One region of the Dermacoccus sp. 147Ba genome, then DNA from elsewhere that is predicted to be linked to it. Evidence: riboswitches for the same ligand, from Rfam matches in the RefSeq annotation. Region 1 holds a riboswitch; each other region holds the start of a gene.
The links. A riboswitch is a leader RNA that binds a small molecule or an ion and turns the genes downstream of it on or off. The one in region 1 is predicted to bind S-adenosylmethionine.
Positions count from the first base shown of each region.

Region 2: linked by a shared signal. The riboswitch ahead of EVU97_RS12180 (TauD/TfdA family dioxygenase) and the one ahead of EVU97_RS14640 (MetQ/NlpA family ABC transporter substrate-binding protein) in region 1 are both predicted to bind S-adenosylmethionine.
Region 3: linked by a shared signal. The riboswitch ahead of EVU97_RS04060 (bifunctional o-acetylhomoserine/o-acetylserine sulfhydrylase) and the one ahead of EVU97_RS14640 (MetQ/NlpA family ABC transporter substrate-binding protein) in region 1 are both predicted to bind S-adenosylmethionine.
Region 4: linked by a shared signal. The riboswitch ahead of EVU97_RS01805 (homoserine O-acetyltransferase) and the one ahead of EVU97_RS14640 (MetQ/NlpA family ABC transporter substrate-binding protein) in region 1 are both predicted to bind S-adenosylmethionine.

Region 1 covers NZ_SEHL01000018.1:5,465-9,846, forward strand. Annotated here, with positions in the region: gene EVU97_RS14630 (methionine ABC transporter permease) at 17-694, opposite strand; gene EVU97_RS14635 (methionine ABC transporter ATP-binding protein) at 691-1,752, opposite strand; gene EVU97_RS14640 (MetQ/NlpA family ABC transporter substrate-binding protein) at 1,749-2,714, opposite strand; SAM riboswitch class IV at 2,935-3,046, opposite strand; gene msrA (peptide-methionine (S)-S-oxide reductase MsrA) at 3,274-3,927, opposite strand; gene EVU97_RS14650 (acyl-CoA thioesterase) at 4,019-4,382, opposite strand, start outside.
Region 2 covers NZ_SEHL01000009.1:85,217-89,598, reverse strand. Annotated here, with positions in the region: gene EVU97_RS12190 (carbon starvation CstA family protein) at 1-726, opposite strand, end outside; gene EVU97_RS12185 (GNAT family N-acetyltransferase) at 844-1,431, opposite strand; gene EVU97_RS12180 (TauD/TfdA family dioxygenase) at 1,476-2,360, opposite strand; SAM riboswitch class IV at 2,376-2,491, opposite strand; gene EVU97_RS12175 (type ISP restriction/modification enzyme) at 3,097-4,382, opposite strand, start outside.
Region 3 covers NZ_SEHL01000002.1:372,342-376,723, forward strand. Annotated here, with positions in the region: gene EVU97_RS04045 (HIT domain-containing protein) at 105-674, opposite strand; gene EVU97_RS04050 (hypothetical protein) at 707-1,093, opposite strand; gene EVU97_RS04055 (GNAT family N-acetyltransferase) at 1,090-1,569, opposite strand; SAM riboswitch class IV at 1,683-1,798, shown strand; gene EVU97_RS04060 (bifunctional o-acetylhomoserine/o-acetylserine sulfhydrylase) at 1,864-3,189, shown strand; gene thrS (threonine--tRNA ligase) at 3,260-4,382, opposite strand, start outside.
Region 4 covers NZ_SEHL01000001.1:397,554-401,935, forward strand. Annotated here, with positions in the region: gene EVU97_RS01790 (EcsC family protein) at 1-519, shown strand, start outside; gene EVU97_RS01795 (YkvA family protein) at 622-1,005, shown strand; gene EVU97_RS01800 (DUF4192 family protein) at 1,077-2,063, shown strand; SAM riboswitch class IV at 2,177-2,286, shown strand; gene EVU97_RS01805 (homoserine O-acetyltransferase) at 2,323-3,501, shown strand; gene EVU97_RS01810 (universal stress protein) at 3,567-3,923, shown strand; gene EVU97_RS01815 (RNA polymerase sigma factor) at 4,182-4,382, shown strand, end outside.

The DNA of each region.
Region 1 (4,382 bases):
CGCCCGAGCGCGTCGATCAGTGACGCAGAGCCTTGCGGGCCAGTGCGTTACCGATGAACTGCGCGATCTGCACGAACACGATGATGATGACGACGGCTGCCCACGTCACGGCCCACTGGTAGCGCTGGTAGCCGTACGCCAGCGCGAAGTTGCCGAGACCGCCGCCGCCCATCGCGCCGACGACCGCGGTCATGTCGATGACGGCGACGAGCGCGAAGGTGTACCCGAGGATGAGCGGCGCGAGCGCCTCGGGGATGAGAACGGTGCGGATGATCCGCCACGGGCTCGCGCCCATCGCCTGAGCCGCCTCGATGACGCCCGGGTCGACACTCACGAGGTTCTGTTCGACGATGCGACTGATGCCGAACGTTGCGGCGAGCGTCAGCGGGAAGATCATCGACGCGGTACCGATCGTCGAGCCGGTGACCTTCAGCGTCAGCGGACCGAGCGCGGCCGCGAAGATGATGAACGGGATCGGCCGGATGATGTTGACGAGCACGTTGAGGATCGTGTGAACCGTCGGGTTGGCCATGATGCCGCCGCGGCGCGTCGTGTTGAGCAGCACGCCGAGCACGAGCCCGAACAGACCGCCGAGGACGATGGTGGCGCTGACCATGAGGAGGGTCTGCCCGACCGACTCCCACAGCACGGGGCGCAGTGCGCTCCAGTCCGTGTCCGCAGTGATGACCTTCATGCCGTGGCCTCCTCGAGTTCGTGGACGGTGGCGACCTGGGCGAGGTCGGTCAGCACCTGCGTGACGGTGACGTCGTCACCGCGCAGGGCCAGGGTCAACGTCGTGAGGTTCGCTTCCTTGAGGGGCGTGAGGCCACCGTGGACGATCTCCGGTTCGACACCGCGGGCGCCGGTGGAGGCGAGAACCCTTCCGAATCCAGCGGAGTCGTGGACGGTTGCCGTGACGAGGCGTCCGCTCACCCTCTCGCGCAGCCGCGCGATCTCGCGGGCGTCGGGCACGTTGCGCAGCGTCGCGTCGACGAGCCGCCGCGTGGCTGACGATGTCGGTGCGCCGAGCACCTGCTCGGTCGGCCCGGATTCGACGAGGCGGCCGTGTTCGAGGACCACGACGTCGTCGGCCAGTTCACGCACGACGTCCATCTCGTGCGTGATGACGACGATCGTCACGCCGAGCTCATCGTTGACGCGGCGCAGGAGGGCGAGGACGTCCTTCGTCGTGTCGGGGTCGAGGGCGGAGGTCGACTCGTCGGCGAGCAGGATCTCCGGGTTCGTGGCCAGGGCGCGGGCGATGCCGACGCGCTGCTTCTGGCCGCCGGACAGCTCGTCAGGATAGGCCCAGGCCTTCTCCGTCAGACCGACGAAGTGGAGCAGTTCGGTGACTCGCGCCTCCTGCTTGTCCTTGTCCCAACCGGCGACCTCGAGCGGATAGGCGACGTTGGCGTACACCGTGCGCGAGCGGATGAGATTGAACTGCTGGAACACCATGCCGATGCGGGCCCGCAGAGCTCGGATCTGCTTTGCTCCCAGACCCGCCAGATCGACGCCGTCGACCTCGACGGAGCCGGTCGTCGGGGTCTCGAGCGCGTTGATGAGCCGCACGAGGGTGCTCTTGCCTGCACCGGAGAACCCGATGACGGCGAGGACGCGGCCGGTAGCGACGTCGAGGTCGATCTCCTGCAGCGCGGTGACGTTCTTCTTGCCGCGCACGAAGGTCTTGCTCACGCCGCGCAGCCGGACCGCCGGCGCGTTCTCGGGTCGGGCCGGGGGAGTGGGGGTCACTTCTTGGCCTTGATCTGCGACTCGATGCGGGTGAGGATGCCGCGCACGTCCGCGACGGAACGCTTCACCTCGTACTGGGTTCCCTTGGTGCGCTTGGAGATGAGGTCCTGCACCGACTTCTCGTGGTACGCCTGGACGAACTTCGCGTACGTCGGGTTGTCGGCGTCCTTCTTGCGGGCCACGATGACGTTGATGTACGGCTCCGAGGACTTCGCCTTGGGGTCGTCCTTGAACAGCGCCTTGCTCGGGTCGAGGTTCGCGTCGGCGGCGAAGTTGTTGTTGACCACGGCGCCCTCGACGGAGGGCAGGGCGGCTGCGGTCTGGGCAGCGTCGACGGGCGTGACGCCGACCTTCGACTTCGCGGCGTCGATCTCGGCGGGCGTCGACAGGGAGTTGCCCCCGCCCTTGAGCGTGAGCAGACCGGCGCTCTGCAGGAGCAGGAGGGCGCGTGCCTGGTTCGTCGCGTCGTTCGGGATGGCGACCTTGCCGCCGTCGGCGAACTCGTTCACCGTGGTGTGCTTCTTCGAGTACAGCGACAGCGGCACGATGTAGGTGGAGCCGACCGGCGTCAGGGTGTCGTTCTTCGCGGCGTTGTAGTCGGCGAGGAACTGCAGGTGCTGGAACTGGTTGACGTCGACCTGGCCCTGGGAGAGCGCCGGGTTGGCCTGCGTGTAGTCGGTGAAGTTGACCGGCTGGATGTCGAGGCCGTACTTCTTCTTGCCGACCTTGACCAGTTCGGTCCAGTACGGGTCGGACGCTTCGGTGGTACCGACGGTGATCTTCGTCAGCTTCTCGTCGTCGCTACCCGTGAAGGCCTTGATGCCGAAGCCTGCGGCGAGCGCGACGACGAGGACGCCTGCGCCGATGGCCGCGTACTTGGGGCCGTTGCTCTTCGGCTTTTCGGGCAGGGCCTGGACGGCCGGGCTGGCTCCGGGGGTGGTGGAGTTGGTGTTCTCGGACATGGTGATGCCTTCCTCGAAGGGGCGTGCGAGGCGCCGGTGGGGTGGGCGGCGACGACCGCCCGACGATGGGTGCGGTCAGTGCTTGGGGCGCGCGAACGCGGCGTCGTGCGTGTGCGGTCGCGCGGTGGGGGCCTGGGTGGGGCGATGCGTGTGCTGCATGTGATCTCCCGGGATCGGGCGCACCGGTACGAAGCCCTCGAAAGGGATGTGTTCCGGGTGCGGAACGTGCTTGCCGCGCGGTTGACGCGGCCGTGTCATCACCTGGAGCACCCCGCCACGTTCGTGAGGGTTGCCGTCCGACCAGCCAGGGCTTTGCATCGGATCTCTTGACAGGCATTACATTAGAGGCGCCGCGAGAAGCCCGTCAAATCAAGTGATCTGGGCCACTCTGTGTCACCGCTGGGCCGAGTTTCCTGCGGTTGGGTAGTCGCCGCCTCGACCCAACGGCAGGAAAGTCTGCCCAGTGGAGAGATGCGCTGACGCCGTGCTCTCCCCGTGGGCTGGAGTCACTAGGGGCGGAGCGTGGACTCCACGGGGTCGAGGTACCCCGAGCTCGCGCTTATTTGCTCGGCGGAAGAACGTCGGTCTGCGCGGGGAGGTCGGCCACGCCGACCGGGCACGTCACGCCCTTGTAGCCGTGATTGCAGTACCCGCCTGGATTTTTCGCGAGGTACTGCTGGTGGTAGCCCTCGGCCGGCCAGAACTTTCCGGCTTCGTCGGCGGGCTTCATCTCCGTCGTGATGGCGCCGCGGCCCGCGTCGGTCAGCGCATCCTGGAACGCTTCCGCGGTGCGACGCGTAGCGGTCTCCTGCTGGGGCGTCGTCCAGTAGACCGCAGAGCGGTACTGCGTGCCGATGTCATTGCCCTGACGGTTGGCCGTCGTCGGGTCATGGTTCTCCCAGAACGCCTTGAGCAGCTGGGCCGGGGAGACCTTCTCCGGGTCGTACGCGATCTGGACGGCCTCGGTGTGGCCCGTCGTGCCCGTGCAGACGTCCTCGTACGAGGGGTTCTCACGGTCGCCACCCATGTAGCCGACGGCCGTCGAGACGACCCCCGGGATCTGCCAGAAGATGCGCTCCGCACCCCAGAAACATCCCATCGCGACGTACAGCGTCTCGGTCTTGTCCGGCCACCCGCCGAGCAGTGGCGTGCCGAGAACGTCGTGCACGGCAGCGACGTCGACCGGGGCGGAATCCTGACGGGTGAACCACATGGGGCGTTCCTTTCACTGGAGTCGCTGTGTTCAACGCAGGCGTGTCCGAGAGGATTCCGAACTCGCGGAGCAACCGCGTGAACGGCGCGCGTCAGTCGACGAGCGGCGGCACTTCGAGTGGGATGGGGCGCAGTAGCCTCGCGCGGATCTCGACCATCGTCTGCGCGTCCGTGTCGAGCGCGACGTCCTCGGAAAGCGTTGGCACCCAAGGCGGCACGGCCCGCTTGTCGCCGTCGTTGTCAAGGCCGACAAGCACCATCGTGCACTCGGTCGTGAGGTTCAGTTCGCCCGTGCGCGGGTTGCCCGAGCGCACTCGCGCCGACACGTGCATGCTCGACGTGCCCGTGTGGATGAACCGCGCCTGCACCTCGACGAGGTCGCGGACGTGCAACGGCTGGTGGAAGCGCACATTGCCGACGTAGGCCGTCACGCAGTAGTGCCCGCTCCACGCCGCG
Region 2 (4,382 bases), on a different contig from region 1:
GACGGCACCCGGGCGCACGAAGCGCAGGTAGCACCCCATGAAGAGAGCGATCGGGATCGTCATCGCGAGCGAGAAGACACCCCAGGGCGACTCGGCGAGCGCGTTGACGACGACGAGGCCGAGCACGGCGATCAGGATGATCATGATCGTCATGACGGCGAACATGGCCGCCCAACCGCCGACCGGGCCGAGCGTGTCACGGGCCATCTGGCCGAGGCTGCGACCGCCGCGGCGCGTGGAGATGGCGAGCACCATGTAGTCCTGCACGGCGCCCGCGAAGATCACACCGAAGATGATCCAAAGCGTGCCCGGCAGGTAACCCATCTGCGCGGCGAGCACGGGGCCGACGAGCGGGCCGGCGCCGGCGATGGCGGCGAAGTGGTGACCGAACAGCACGCGCCGGTCGGTGGGCAGGAAATCCTGGCCGTTCTCGAACTGCTCGGCCGGGGTGGCGAGATCGTCGCGCGGACGGATGACCTTGTACTGGATGAGGCGGCTGTACAGCATGTAGCCGATGACGTAGCTGCCGACGGCAGCCATGACGAACCAGATCGAGTTGACGTGCTCGCCGCGGACGAACGCAACCATCGTCCAACCGATGGCGGCGATGACGGCCGCGACGGCGATGACGATCTTCTGACGTCCCGTGATCTGGCGGGGTAGGTCGACCGCGACCGGGGGCGTGTTCCCGTCGCGCTCGGGGGTTTTGGTGCTCGACGCGGGCACGAAGACCTCCCTTTTCGTGTGAGTGTGAGCAGGGACACGTTATGCCGTGTCGGGTAGGTCACAGGGTTTTGACACCGCGAGTGGAGGTCACACCTTCATCACGAATTTGGACGAGCGTCACGCAGTGGGGCCGGTGGGGCGCGGCCCGTCGCCGAACCAGTAGCGACGGCTGTCTTCACGAACGTCCTCGAGCTGCCCGCCGCAGGCCTCGATGACGGCGCGCGAGGCGCCGTTCGTCTGCGCGCAGCAGACGAGCACGGGGGCGATGTCGAGCGCGGCGGCTTCGGCGAGCCCGAGCTTCAGAGCCTCCTTCGCGATGCCGCGTCCGCGAGCGGCCGGCCGCACGGAGTAGCCGATGTGGCCGCCGAGTTCGTAGAGGAACTCGTTGAGCGCGTGACGCAGGGCGAGGTGACCGACGAGGGCGCCGTCGTCGACGATCCAGAAGTAGGAGCAGTGGACGAGGCCGGTGTGCGGCGGCCACATCGTGTTGCCCTGGCGGGCGCAGTCTTCGACGTAGGCGGCAAAGCCGTCGGAGGTGATGTCGACGTCGGTGCCCGCGAAGAAGCCCGAGCCGTCCATGCCGCCCGCGCACACCCAGTGGTCGCCGCGCGAGTCGGTGGTGGCGTCGCGAAACTCGCGCAGCATGGCCGACCAGTCGTCGTAGCGCGCGGCGTCGGGGGCGATGAGTTCGATCATGTCGGTCATCTCATCACCCCCGACGGTGGAGCGTCGATCAGTTTTCGTTGCGCTTACTGAGCGCGCAGGCCGTCGACGCCGCGGGGCTCGTCGCCGCGCACGGTGACGCGGTGCATGACGCGGGTGTTCGTGTAGTCGCGGTTGGCGTAGTGGGAGGTGGCGCGGTTGTCCCAGAGGCCGACGTCGCCGGGCGCCCAGCGGTGACGGATCGTGTGCTCGGGCTGCGTGAGGTGGGCGTAGAGGGCGTCGAGGATGGCACGCGATTCGGCTTCGGAGACGTCGCTGACGTGGGACGTGAAGCCGGGGTTGACGAAGAGGCCGCGGCGGCCGGTCTCGGGGTGGACGCGGACGACGGGGTGCTCGACGGCGGGCAGTTCGGTGACGATCTCGCCCTCCCACTCGTGGCCGCCGTTCTTCTTGAGGAAGGCGCCCCACTCGCGGTTGCCGTCGTGGACGGCGAGCAGCTGGTCGGCGAGCGCCTTGAAGGGTGCGGAGAGGGAGTCGTAGGCGGCCTGGCTGTCGGCCCAGGACGTGTCGCCGCCGTAGGGCGGGAGCGTCACGGCGCGGAGGATGCTGATGGCCGGCGGCCGCTTCATGAACGTGACGTCGGTGTGCCAGACATCGGAGAAGGAGAACTCGGGGTCGCTCGAATCGATGTTGTAGATCTCGCTGCGCTCGTGGTTGCCGGCGACAGGGTGGCCGGGCGTCAGGTCGCCGAGGAGGTTGCCGAGGCGCACCTGGGCGTCGTCGTCGAAGCCGTGCTGATCGCGGAAAAAGAGCACCTTGTGGGCGAGCAGGGCGCGGCGGATGTCGAAGGCCGCGATCTCGTCGATGGACGCCAGGTCGATGCCGTGGATGACGGCGCCCAGGGCCGGGCCGAGGCGCTCGATGCGCAGGCCGGGCGTCGTGGCGGGAGCGTGGGTGGCGAGAAGTGTCATGACAGCCTCTTTGGTTCGATGCGCTTGCGCAGACGCCGGGCGGCGTTGCGCCAGGTCGTTACTCGGGGCACCCCACCGCAGTGGAGGGTTGCCGTCCGGCCAGCCGAGACTTGTCGCCGGAACTCGTGACCCACTCATAACTTAAGCGCAGGCTTCGCAGAACGAACAGTTATTGGTTGGTGAGTGTCCGCATCGCGGGATCTAACGGAAGGTCGTGCTGTTGTCGCGGGCAACCTGGACACCCGCAGTCGATCGCCTTCCGATCGTCGCTCACTAGGGAGCTCCGACGAGGGGCCCCTACCGGCGACGACTCCCACTTCAACGCTTCGATCCTGGCGCACCCCCGCCAACGATCCGAACGGCCGCCTTTGGCACTCCGTACCCGCGGCCGGGCAGAACCGCTCGCTTCGCTTTCGATGGCCTTCCATGGCCAGCCAAGCGCAAGCACTCCCTGCACCGCGACATCCGTGAAAGCGCGGCAACCGCGCTCACAATGGCCACACCGCAACGAACCTTGCCTGGCTCACAGCCCCTATCCGCGAGGTGTGCCTCCTTCTCGCCCGGCATCTCTAGCCAAAGGCGAGGGCCGGAGACCTTCCAGGCCTGGCCCATCACACGGTTCCATCCGCAATGACACCCCTAAAGCCCCGAGCTGTTCGAGTGCAGGAGTGCCCGTCAAACTTTTCACCTGCCAGAGCGCAACTGACACTCTCATCCTGGATCTTGCCGGTCACTTTCATGGCTGCGACTTAACCTTCAAGAAAGGGAGGGAGTCGACAATTTTCATCGTTCCGAGGCTCACTGTGACGATGCGGGCTAGGAGGTCGATGATGTACCGCGGGTCGCCGACTTCCTTCGACCAGTCGTTCGGGTCGTTGACGATGCCCGAGGCCTTGTCCGTCTTGATGTAGTAGCGATCAATGATCCACTCGATCGCCGAACGTGAGCCCAGCATGTAGCGGTACGCCTCCTGCGGGATGCCCGCGAGGGTGATACGCGAGTTGTAGTGGATCGTCGCGCGGTCGTGGCGCTCACCCGCGGCCTTCTGTTCGGGCGACGGCTTCCCGAAGCGCATCTTCTTGTCGCCGACGGCGTAGAACGCGTACGGGTCCTGACCGCCGGCAGGCTGCGCGCCGAGGCCCGGGAGTGGATACGGCTCCACGGTCTCGTATCCGAGGTGCAGCTCCGAGAGCTTGCGCCCTGCGTCGATGAACGGCTGCGCTTCTTCGACGAGCGGGATACGCGGCAGCACCTTCTTCAAGTCCGCCGCGTACGTCTCGCGGTAGTCGGGCGAGTGCAGCAGCCCGTAGACGTAGAAGAAGATGTCGTCCTTCGTGATCGAGGTTCCGTACGCCGCCTGGAACCTCGTCAGCGCCTCATCGGTGATGTTGTCGATGCGGCGGTATCCGTCGACGACGTCGTGTGCGGCTGAGGTGCCGAGCGACAGCATGCCTTCGTCAGCATCGACCTTCTCGTAGCGGTACCGGGGCACGAACTGGGTCGCATAACCGAACAACGCTGTGTCGGGGACGCAATCGAGCATCTGGACTGCGGGAAGAGCAACGTCCCGCGGGCCCATCGTCACGATTCCCAAATTGTCAACATTGGGAACTGGGAAGGAAACTGGGAGGATTCCTGGACGGTGTAACCAGTCGGGGTCGATCACCAGATTGGCCTTTTCGAAGGGGCGGTACATCGCGTGCCCTAGGCGGCCGGGGTCGAATCCGATGCGTTGTCCGCGGGCCAAACGCGATTCAAGAGAAGAGGACCACTTGATTCTGGCCGGGTCGTAGGACCGCTCGCCAGCGAGGGCTTCTTCATACGTCTGGACGGCACGGCGCATGGCAAGCGCAATGCGCTTTCTGCCCGCGTTATAGACCCAAGCGTCCCGGTTGCTCTGAACACCTGGCCTTCCGACCTGAAAGATTCCTCGCGGACCCTGGTCCGCCGCAAGGGGCAGGAACGCCTCAAAGTCGTCGCGGCGCTGGTTGAGCCAGTCGCCATGCGCGTTCGGGGCGATGG
Region 3 (4,382 bases), on a different contig from region 1:
TCAACTGTAGCGGTTCGATACGTCGAGCCGAGGTGCGCGCCGCGCCGGACGAGTCACATCTCACCCCGCGTTCACGAGCCGCACGCCCCGCGAGGTCGAGGCCGTCAGTCGGTTGGCCAGGACGCCGCGATGCGCTGACGGCTGTCCTCGAGAAGCACCGGGAGAGCCTTCGTCTGGCCGACGATCGGCATGAAGTTCATGTCGCCACCCCAGCGGGGCACGATGTGCTGATGCAGGTGCGCAGCCACGCCGGCGCCCGCGACATCGCCCTGGTTCATGCCGAGGTTGAATCCGGCCGGGTTCGACGCCGCCTTGAGCGCGCGAATGCCCTGCTTCGTCAGCTTCGTGAACTCCTCGGTCTCCGCGTCCGTGAGGTCGATGTAGTGCGGCACGTGACGGTAGGGGCACACGAGCAGGTGGCCCGGGTTGTACGGGAAGAGGTTCATCACGACGAAGCAGTGCTCACCGCGGTGCACGATGAGGCCCTCGGCGTCGTCCTTGCCCGGCGCCGCGCAGAACGGACAGCCGTCGCCGGCGTCCCTCGAGGGGCGGTCGGCCTCGATGTAGGCCATGCGGTGAGGCGTCCACAGTCGGCCGAACCCGTCGGGCTCCCCCGCGAAGTCGTGCTCGGACTCGGCGTGCTCGGGAGTGAAGTCCTCGTTCTGCGTGACCATGCGCCCCATCCTAGGGAAACCCGCGCGCCGGGTCAGACCGGAGCGATCTCGGCGAGTTTCTCCACGAGCCGCTCGTCGCTCGCAGCGCCCGCGTGGGCCAGGCCGCCCACGCGCTCTGCCACTTTCTGTGCGACGGCTGCGGCATCGCCTTCACCCACGACGGCGACGGCGCTCGCGAGTCCGCCGAGGCCGCTTGCGGCGTCCTCGAGGTCGAGCCAGTCGTCGTCGGTGAGTTCCGCTGTCACACCCGCCCACACGACGCCCGCGGCCATGACGCCACGTTCGGCCAGCGATCCGACGCTCTCGCGCGGCAGCGAGCCGTCCTCACCGAGGTAGAGCACGACGGCGTTCGCCGCCGGCTTCGACGGGCAGGCGATGCAGCGCTCGCGCTGGTCGAGGGCCCAGATGATGTCGCTCATCGCTGCTCCTTCGTGGCCGCGAACGGTGCGTCGCGGTGCATGTGTCGCTCCTCCGGGGCACCGAGTCCGAGACGCTCGTACAACGGGCGCGCCTTCGGACGCGTGTTGAGCAGCATCCGCTCGACGCCGCGCGCGTCCGCCCAGGCGTCGACGGTGCGGAGCATGCGTTCGCCGAGTCCCGCGCCACGCTCGTCGGGCACGACGAAGACGAACGCGACGTACAACCACGGCTTGGCGCCGCGCGCGAGCGTCGGCATCCGGTGGACGAGGGCGCACTGCACGATGCCGACGACGGTGCCGTCGGAACGGGTGGCGATCCACGTGGGTACCTCGTCGAAGGCCGAGAGGAAGTCGTCCGCGTACTCGGTCACGAAACCGGCCCGATTCAGGTGCCCCTCCTCGAGGTCCGAGCGCAACCGAAGCGCTGCACAGGCGAAGGCGTCGTCACGCCTGGCCCGGGCGATGGTGATCGTCATGGCGCCAGTCAACCACGGCTTGACCCTTCGGCAAACGCCCCGCGCCGCACGGCAAACCACGATGTGAGACACGAGTCCCGCCCCTCGATACCGCCCGGGATATCCTCGGACCAGGTCACGAGCGCCAGCGTCAAACCCCGGTTTGCTGGCCGGCAACCCTCCCACCGCGGCGGGGTGCTCCGGGTGACGACCTGGCCCGGCGTCGGATACGCCCGGGCAAGCGCGGAAGCAGAGCTTCCGGCGCACCCCGCGTGCGAGGTTCGCGCACGGGTAGCGACCTTTCGAGGAGTTGTCATGAGCGCTCAGGACTGGGCTTTCGAGACCAAGCAGATCCACGCCGGCCAGGTGCCGGACGGGGACACCGGATCGCGCGCGCTGCCGATCTACCAGACGACCTCGTTCGTCTTCGACTCCGCCGAGACGGCGGCCAACCGCTTCGGCCTGTCCGACCTCGGCCCCATCTACACCCGCATCGGCAACCCGACGTCGCAGGCCGTCGAGGAGCGCATCGCGGCGCTCGAGGGTGGCGTCGGCGCCCTGCTGCTGGCCTCCGGCCAGGCCGCGACGACGTTCGCCATCCTCAACGTCGCGCAGGCAGGCGACCACGTCGTCGCGTCGCCCGCTCTCTACGGCGGTACGTACAACCTGCTCAAGTACACGCTCAAGCGTCTCGGTGTGGAGACCACCTTCGTCGAGGACATCGGTGACCTCGACGCGTGGAAGAACGCCATCCGACCGAACACCAAGCTCCTCTTCGGTGAGACGCTGAGCAACCCCGACCAGAAGGTCCTCGACGTCGCGGGTGTTGCCGCTGTCGCCCACGACGCCGGCCTGCCGCTGTTCGTCGACAACACCGTCGCGACGCCGTACCTGCTGCGCCCGATCGAGCACGGCGCGGACGTCGTCATCCACTCGGCGACGAAGTACCTCGGCGGCCACGGCACGTCGATCGCCGGCGTGCTCGTGGACGCCGGAACGTTCGACTACGCCAAGGAGCCGGAGAAGTTCCCGCAGTTCAACGAGCCGAGCGAGAGCTACCACGGCCTCGTTTTCGCCCGCGATCTCGGCGTCGGTTCGGCGCTCGGCGCGAACCTCGCATTCATTCTCAAGGCGCGCGTCGAACTGCTGCGCGACCTCGGCTCCGCCGTGTCGCCGTTCAACGCCTTCCTCATCGCGCAGGGCCTCGAGACGCTGTCGCTGCGCGTCGAGCGTCACGTGGAGAACGCGGAGAAGGTCGTCGCTTACCTGAGCGAGCACGCGCAGGTCGAAAAGGTCTTCTACGCCTCGAAGGACGACAGCCCGTACAAGGAGCTGGCCGACCGCTACCTGCCCACCGGTTCCGGTGCAGTGTTCTCCTTCGAGATCGCCGGCGGCATCGACGCGGGCAAGGCGTTCGTCGACGCCCTCGAGCTGCACTCGCACGTGGCCAACATCGGTGACGTCCGCTCGCTCGCCATCCACCCGGCGACGACGACGCACAGCCAGGGCAGTGACGACGACCGCCGCGGCGCCGGCGTCACGCCCGGCCTCGTGCGCCTGTCGGTCGGCATCGAGAACGCGAACGACATCATCGCCGACCTCGACAAGGGCTTCGCAGCCGCGAAGGCTGCCTCCGCCTGATCGCCCGCACCGCGGAGACTACGACGAAGCCGCCACCCCAAATCGGGGCGGCGGCTTCGTCGTATGTGGATCAGGCCTCGGCAGGTGCCTCGGCCGCCGTGGGCGACGTGTTGTTGCGCGAGGCGATGTACGCGGCGATCTCGGCCACGGCCTCGTCGACCGGCACGCCGTTCTTCTGCGAGCCGTCGCGGTAACGGAAGCTCACGGCTCCGTTGTCGCGGTCCTCCTCGCCGGCGATGAGGATGAACGGCGCTTTCGACTTCGAGGCGTTGCGGATCTTCTTCGGGAAGCGGTCGTCGCTCGTGTCGATCTCGACGCGTACGCCGGCCCGACGCAGCTTCTCGCCCACCTCGCCGAGGTAGTCGTAGTACTCCTCCGCGACCGGAACCCCGAGCACCTGAACCGGTGCGAGCCACGCCGGGAACTGCCCCGCGTAATGCTCGACGAGCACACCAAGGAAGCGCTCGATCGAACCGAACTTCGCCGAGTGGATCATGACCGGCTGCTGACGCGTGCCGTCCTGAGCCTGGAACTCGAGGCCGAAGCGCTCGGGCATGTTGAAGTCGTACTGGATCGTCGACATCTGCCACGTACGGCCGATGGCGTCACGTGCCTGCACGGAGATCTTCGGGCCGTAGAAGGCTGCGCCGCCCGGGTCGGGCACGAGCTCGAGGCCCGAGGCGTTCGCGACGTCGGCGAGCACCTGCGTCGCGACCTCCCACTGCTCGTCGGTGCCGATGAACTTGTCCTTCTTGTCGCCGGCCTCGTCACGCGTCGACAGCTCGAGGTAGAAGTCGTTCAGCCCGAAGTCACGCAGCAGCCCGAGGATGAAGTCGAGCAGGTGCTTGATCTCGCCCGGCGCCTGCTCCGGCGTCACGTAGGAGTGGGAGTCGTCCTGGGTGATCATGCGCACGCGCGTGAGGCCCGAGAGAACGCCGGACTTCTCGTCGCGGTAGACCGTGCCGAACTCGAAGAAGCGCAGCGGCAGCTCACGGTAGGAGCGTCCGCGCGAACGGAAGATCTCGTTGTGCATCGGGCAGTTCATCGCCTTGAGGCGGTACTTCTGCCCGTCGAGGTCCAGCGGCGGGAACATGCCGTCGGCGTAGTAGGGCAGGTGACCCGAGGTGTAGAAGAGGTCTTCCTTCGACACGTGCGGCGTGCCGACGTAGCTGAAGCCCTCTTCGATGTGGCGA
Region 4 (4,382 bases), on a different contig from region 1:
AACGGTTCACGCGAAGCCGCGGTCGACGCCATCGTGCGTTCACACACGAAGCTCGCGGGTGCGAACGGGTTCGTCACCAACCTCGGTGGCTTCATCACGATGCCCGTGGCCCTGCCCGCCAACATCGTCGGCTTCTACACCGTTGCCACGCGCATGGTGGCCTCCATCGCGCACCTGTACGGCCACAACCTGCGCGACGAGTCGGTCCGTTCGGCCATCCTGCTCGACCTCATTGGCGCCGATGCCACGCAGGTTCTCAAGGGCATGGGTGCGTTCAGCGGCGGTGTCGCGACGAATGTTGCGACCCGTCGTCTGCCCCCGGCGGCGCTCGCGGTCGTCAACAAGTCCGTCGCGTTCCGCCTGGGCACGCAGGTCGGGCGCAAGTTCCTCTCGCGCATCCCGCGCGTCATCCCGGTTGCGGGTGGCTTCATCGGTGCGGGGCTCGACGTCATGCTCCTGCGCAAGATCGCCGACGCGGCGCGCAAGGACTTCATCGCGGCCGTGCCGCCCACGGCCTGACGCTCCGCCGATCGTGACGACGCCCGCGCCCGCGGAATGCACCGCGTGGCGTCGGCGTTGTCGCTTTGTTCACCTGAACGCTCGTCAACCGGAGGCACTTCGATGGCACGTCCCACCTCGCTCGGTCGCCGCGTCACCCGACTCGCCGGCCTGAAATCCCTCGCTGCTGCAGTGACGGCGGCGTCCGCCGCCGGAGGTCCCTCGCTCACGACCCGCCTCAGCGCACTTCCGCGCCTGGCTCGCGCTGTGCGCTCCGGTTCGTACCGGGGCGTGAGCACCGCGCAGCTCGCGCTGCTCACGGCTGCTGCGGCCTACGTCGCCTCGCCGGTCGATCTGCTGCCCGAGGCGCTCCTGGGAGTCGTGGGTCTTGCGGACGACGCCGCCGTCCTCACGTGGCTGGCGAGCTCGCTCGTGCACGTCACCGACGACTTCCTCGACTGGGAGAAGCGCACAGGTGTGACGCTGGCGGGGGAGCGCGTGCGCTGAGGACGCCCTTGTCCACAGGCGCCAGCGCCTCGCACTGGTCGTGAGAAGTGTGGTCATGGCTTCGTGAAGCCATGACCACACTTCATCTCTCGGGCATGGGCCCGCTGCTCGCCCTCATGCCGTACGAGTTCGGCTTCGCTCCGACGGCGTCCCTCGTCGTCACGTTCATGGACGGCGGGCGAGTTTCGGGGGCTGCCCGCTTCGACGAAGCCGTCGTCACCCCGGAGCACGTTCACCACGTGCGCGATCGCGTCGTCGAGGCGTCGAATCGTCTCGGCACGAGTGGCGTCGTCGTCACGGCCTACCAGTGCAGTCCCGGCGTCGATCTCGACCTGGTCACGCGGGCTCTCGCACCGGCCGTCGAGGTGGAGCACGCCCTCGTCGTGGCCCCTGACGTCTGGTGGGCAACGACGTGCACCAAAGGCTGTTGTGACGGTGCACTGGCCCCAGTGCCGACTGCCGCCGATGTGCCCTCCCTCGCATCGGCCCTCGAGGGACGCCTCGAACCGGCGTCATCGCGTGACGAAGCCGTGGCCGCCCTCCACGCGGTTTCGCCACTGGCCCAACGGGCCGTCGCCGACCTGCTCGTCGGGCTACCGGGCGAGACCGGCCGGGTGCGCGCGGCCTGGCGTGAGGTGGCCTCAGGCTCCGGGCACCCCCACAGCACTCGCGAGCGTGAGGCTCTGGCACTCGTCGTCGACGCCATGCCCGATCCACTCCTGCGCGACGAGATGGTGTGGAGCGTCGTGCCCGAACTGGCCGCGGGAGCCCGTACCACGCGGCAGTGCTGGTCCGAGCCGGTGAGTTCGCAGCGCCTGTTGGAGATCCTCGTCGCCGTGCCCGAGCCGGCGCGAGCCCATTGGCTGTGTCTCGTGGCACTCGCGCGCTGGCGGGAAGGGGAGCGGCCCAGCGCTGTGCTCGCCGCCGCCGAGGCCCAGGAACGGGGCGCGCGCCTACCTCTCGTCGACCTCGTCGTGAGGATGACCTCCTCCGGCATGGCGTACGAGGACTTCCTGCGGCCGGCGAGGCCGAATCGTGCGGCGCGGCGCCGTCGCTGACGTCGTGGCGACGAGGCGAGAGAGTGCGGGCAGCCACCGGGCCGGCGCTTCACATCGTGGACATCAGCAGGGGCCTTCCTGGCGCATTCGCTGCACTCGCCCTAGTCTCAAAGCGTCAAGAGTCTCAGTCACACAAGCCCCGGCTGACTGAGCGGCAACCCTCCACCGCGGTGGGGTGCCCCGGGTGACGACAGGGCCGTGAACGCTGCGGCAAGCGCGGACTCGCCAGTCGCTTCGGCGAGTCCTTCGAGGAGGACACATGGCGAGCTCTCATTCAGCGCACGTCGCACCGGCCGCTACGCGTCCTGTGCAGGCGCCGAGTGGGTTCAACGCGCAGGCACGAGCCGTCGCTCTGGGAGACGTCGTTCTCGAAAGTGGCCGCACGCTGCCGGATGTCGTCATGACCTACGAGTGCTGGGGCGAGTTGAACGACGACGCGTCGAACGTCGTCCTCGTCGAGCACGCGCTCACGGGTGATTCGCACGTCGTCGGCGATACTGGCGACGGGCAGCCCACCCCGGGTTGGTGGCCAGGAATCATCGGCCCCGGCGCAGCACTGGACACCGACGAGTACTTCGTCGTCGCCATCAACGTTCTCGGTGGATGCCGTGGCAGTACCGGCCCCATCTCGCTCGCTCCGGACGGCGAGCCCTGGGGCGGACGTTTCCCGCAGGTGACCGTCCGAGACCAGGTCCGCGCCGAGGCGGCGTGCCTCGAAGCGCTCGGTGTGCGACGTCTGCACGCCGTCATCGGAGGCTCCTTCGGGGGGATGCGCACGGCCGAGTGGGTCGCGGGGTTCCCGGACCGCGTCGAGCGGGCATTGGTCGTGGCGAGCAGTGGCTGCGCGACCGCGGACCAGATTGCCTGGGGTCACACCCAGGTCGTCGCCATCACGTCCGACCCGGAATTCCGCGACGGCGACTACCTGCGTCACGGCACGTTTCCCACGAACGGCCTCGCCTTGGCCCGCCAGATCGCTCACGCCTCGTATCGCAGCGCAAGCGAGTTCGAGGCACGGTTCGGCGCCGAGCCCCAGCCAGGTGAGGACCCGCTCGAGGGCGGTCGCTTCAGCGTCGAGGGCTACCTCGACCACCACGGGGCCAAACTCGCGCGACGCTTCGACCCGCTGGCCTACGTGCGCCTGACGCAGGCCATGGCGACCCACGACATCGGGCGAGGACGCGGCGGGCTCGACGCGGTGCTGGAGGCGTACGAAGGAGAACTCCTCGTGGCCGCAGTCGACTCCGATCGACTCTTTCCCGTGAGCGCATCGACGCGGATGGTGCGCGCCTACGGTCGCGGACGACTGCGCATGATCCACTCGCCCTACGGCCACGACGGATTCCTCATCGAGGCCGACCAGATCGCGTCGCTCGTGCATGAACTCGTCCAGCGACCGTTGCGCGGAACACCGCGGCTCGTGCGCGGCGTCGCATGAGTGGCCCACCGCAGGGGCCTCGGGTAGCGTGACGGCAGATTCCGAATTTCGCGAGTGAGGTCGCCATGTCCGTCATCGTCAGTTTCGCGCCCGGCCCCGAGGGCGAAGCCGCCCTCGCCGAGGCAGCTCGCCAGTCGAAGGATCTGGGTCGCCCGCTCATCGTGGTGTGCACGGTGCCCTCGGACGAGGCTCGCACCGCGGCCCGCAAGGCGGCCGAGGAGTACACCGGCGCACAGGTCGTCGATGTGCAGGACGGCGCCGACGCCGTGGAATCCATCCTCGAGGAGATTTCCCGAGTGCAGCCCGCCCTGCTCGTCATCGGGCTGCGCAGGCGCACCCCTGTCGGCAAGTTGATCCTGGGCACGAGTGCTCAGCGCTTGTTGCTCGACGCCCCGTGCCCCGTGCTCGCCGTCAAGCCCTGAGGCTCCCGAACGGCCTTCAGTTGCTGAGATGGCGGCCGATCCGGGGCAGGGAATGAACGTCAATCGAAGCTCGTTGAACCCCGTGATTCTGCGGTTTCGTCCGTCGAGTTTTATAATGGGTGAAGAAGCGGTCACCACCCGGAGCGCCAAGCGCGGGGTTTCGTGATCGCACTCCTCGTTCCGGTGTCGCTTCGATCGTCGCTGCCCTGCGGCCGACGACGGCGACGCATTACTTTCGGAAGGTAGTTGGTGACGACAGTGTCGAAGACCACGCAGCCCCCCGCACTTCCCGCGGATGTCGACCACCCGGCTCTGGCAGCTCTGTTCGAATCGGGTCGTGAGACGGGCTCGGTGGACAGCGTCGCATTGAAGGACGCGATCGAAGAGGCACAGGTGTCGTCCGCCAAGCAGAAGTCCGTGTTGAAGGCGCTGGCCGCCGAGAACATCGAGGTCGTCCTC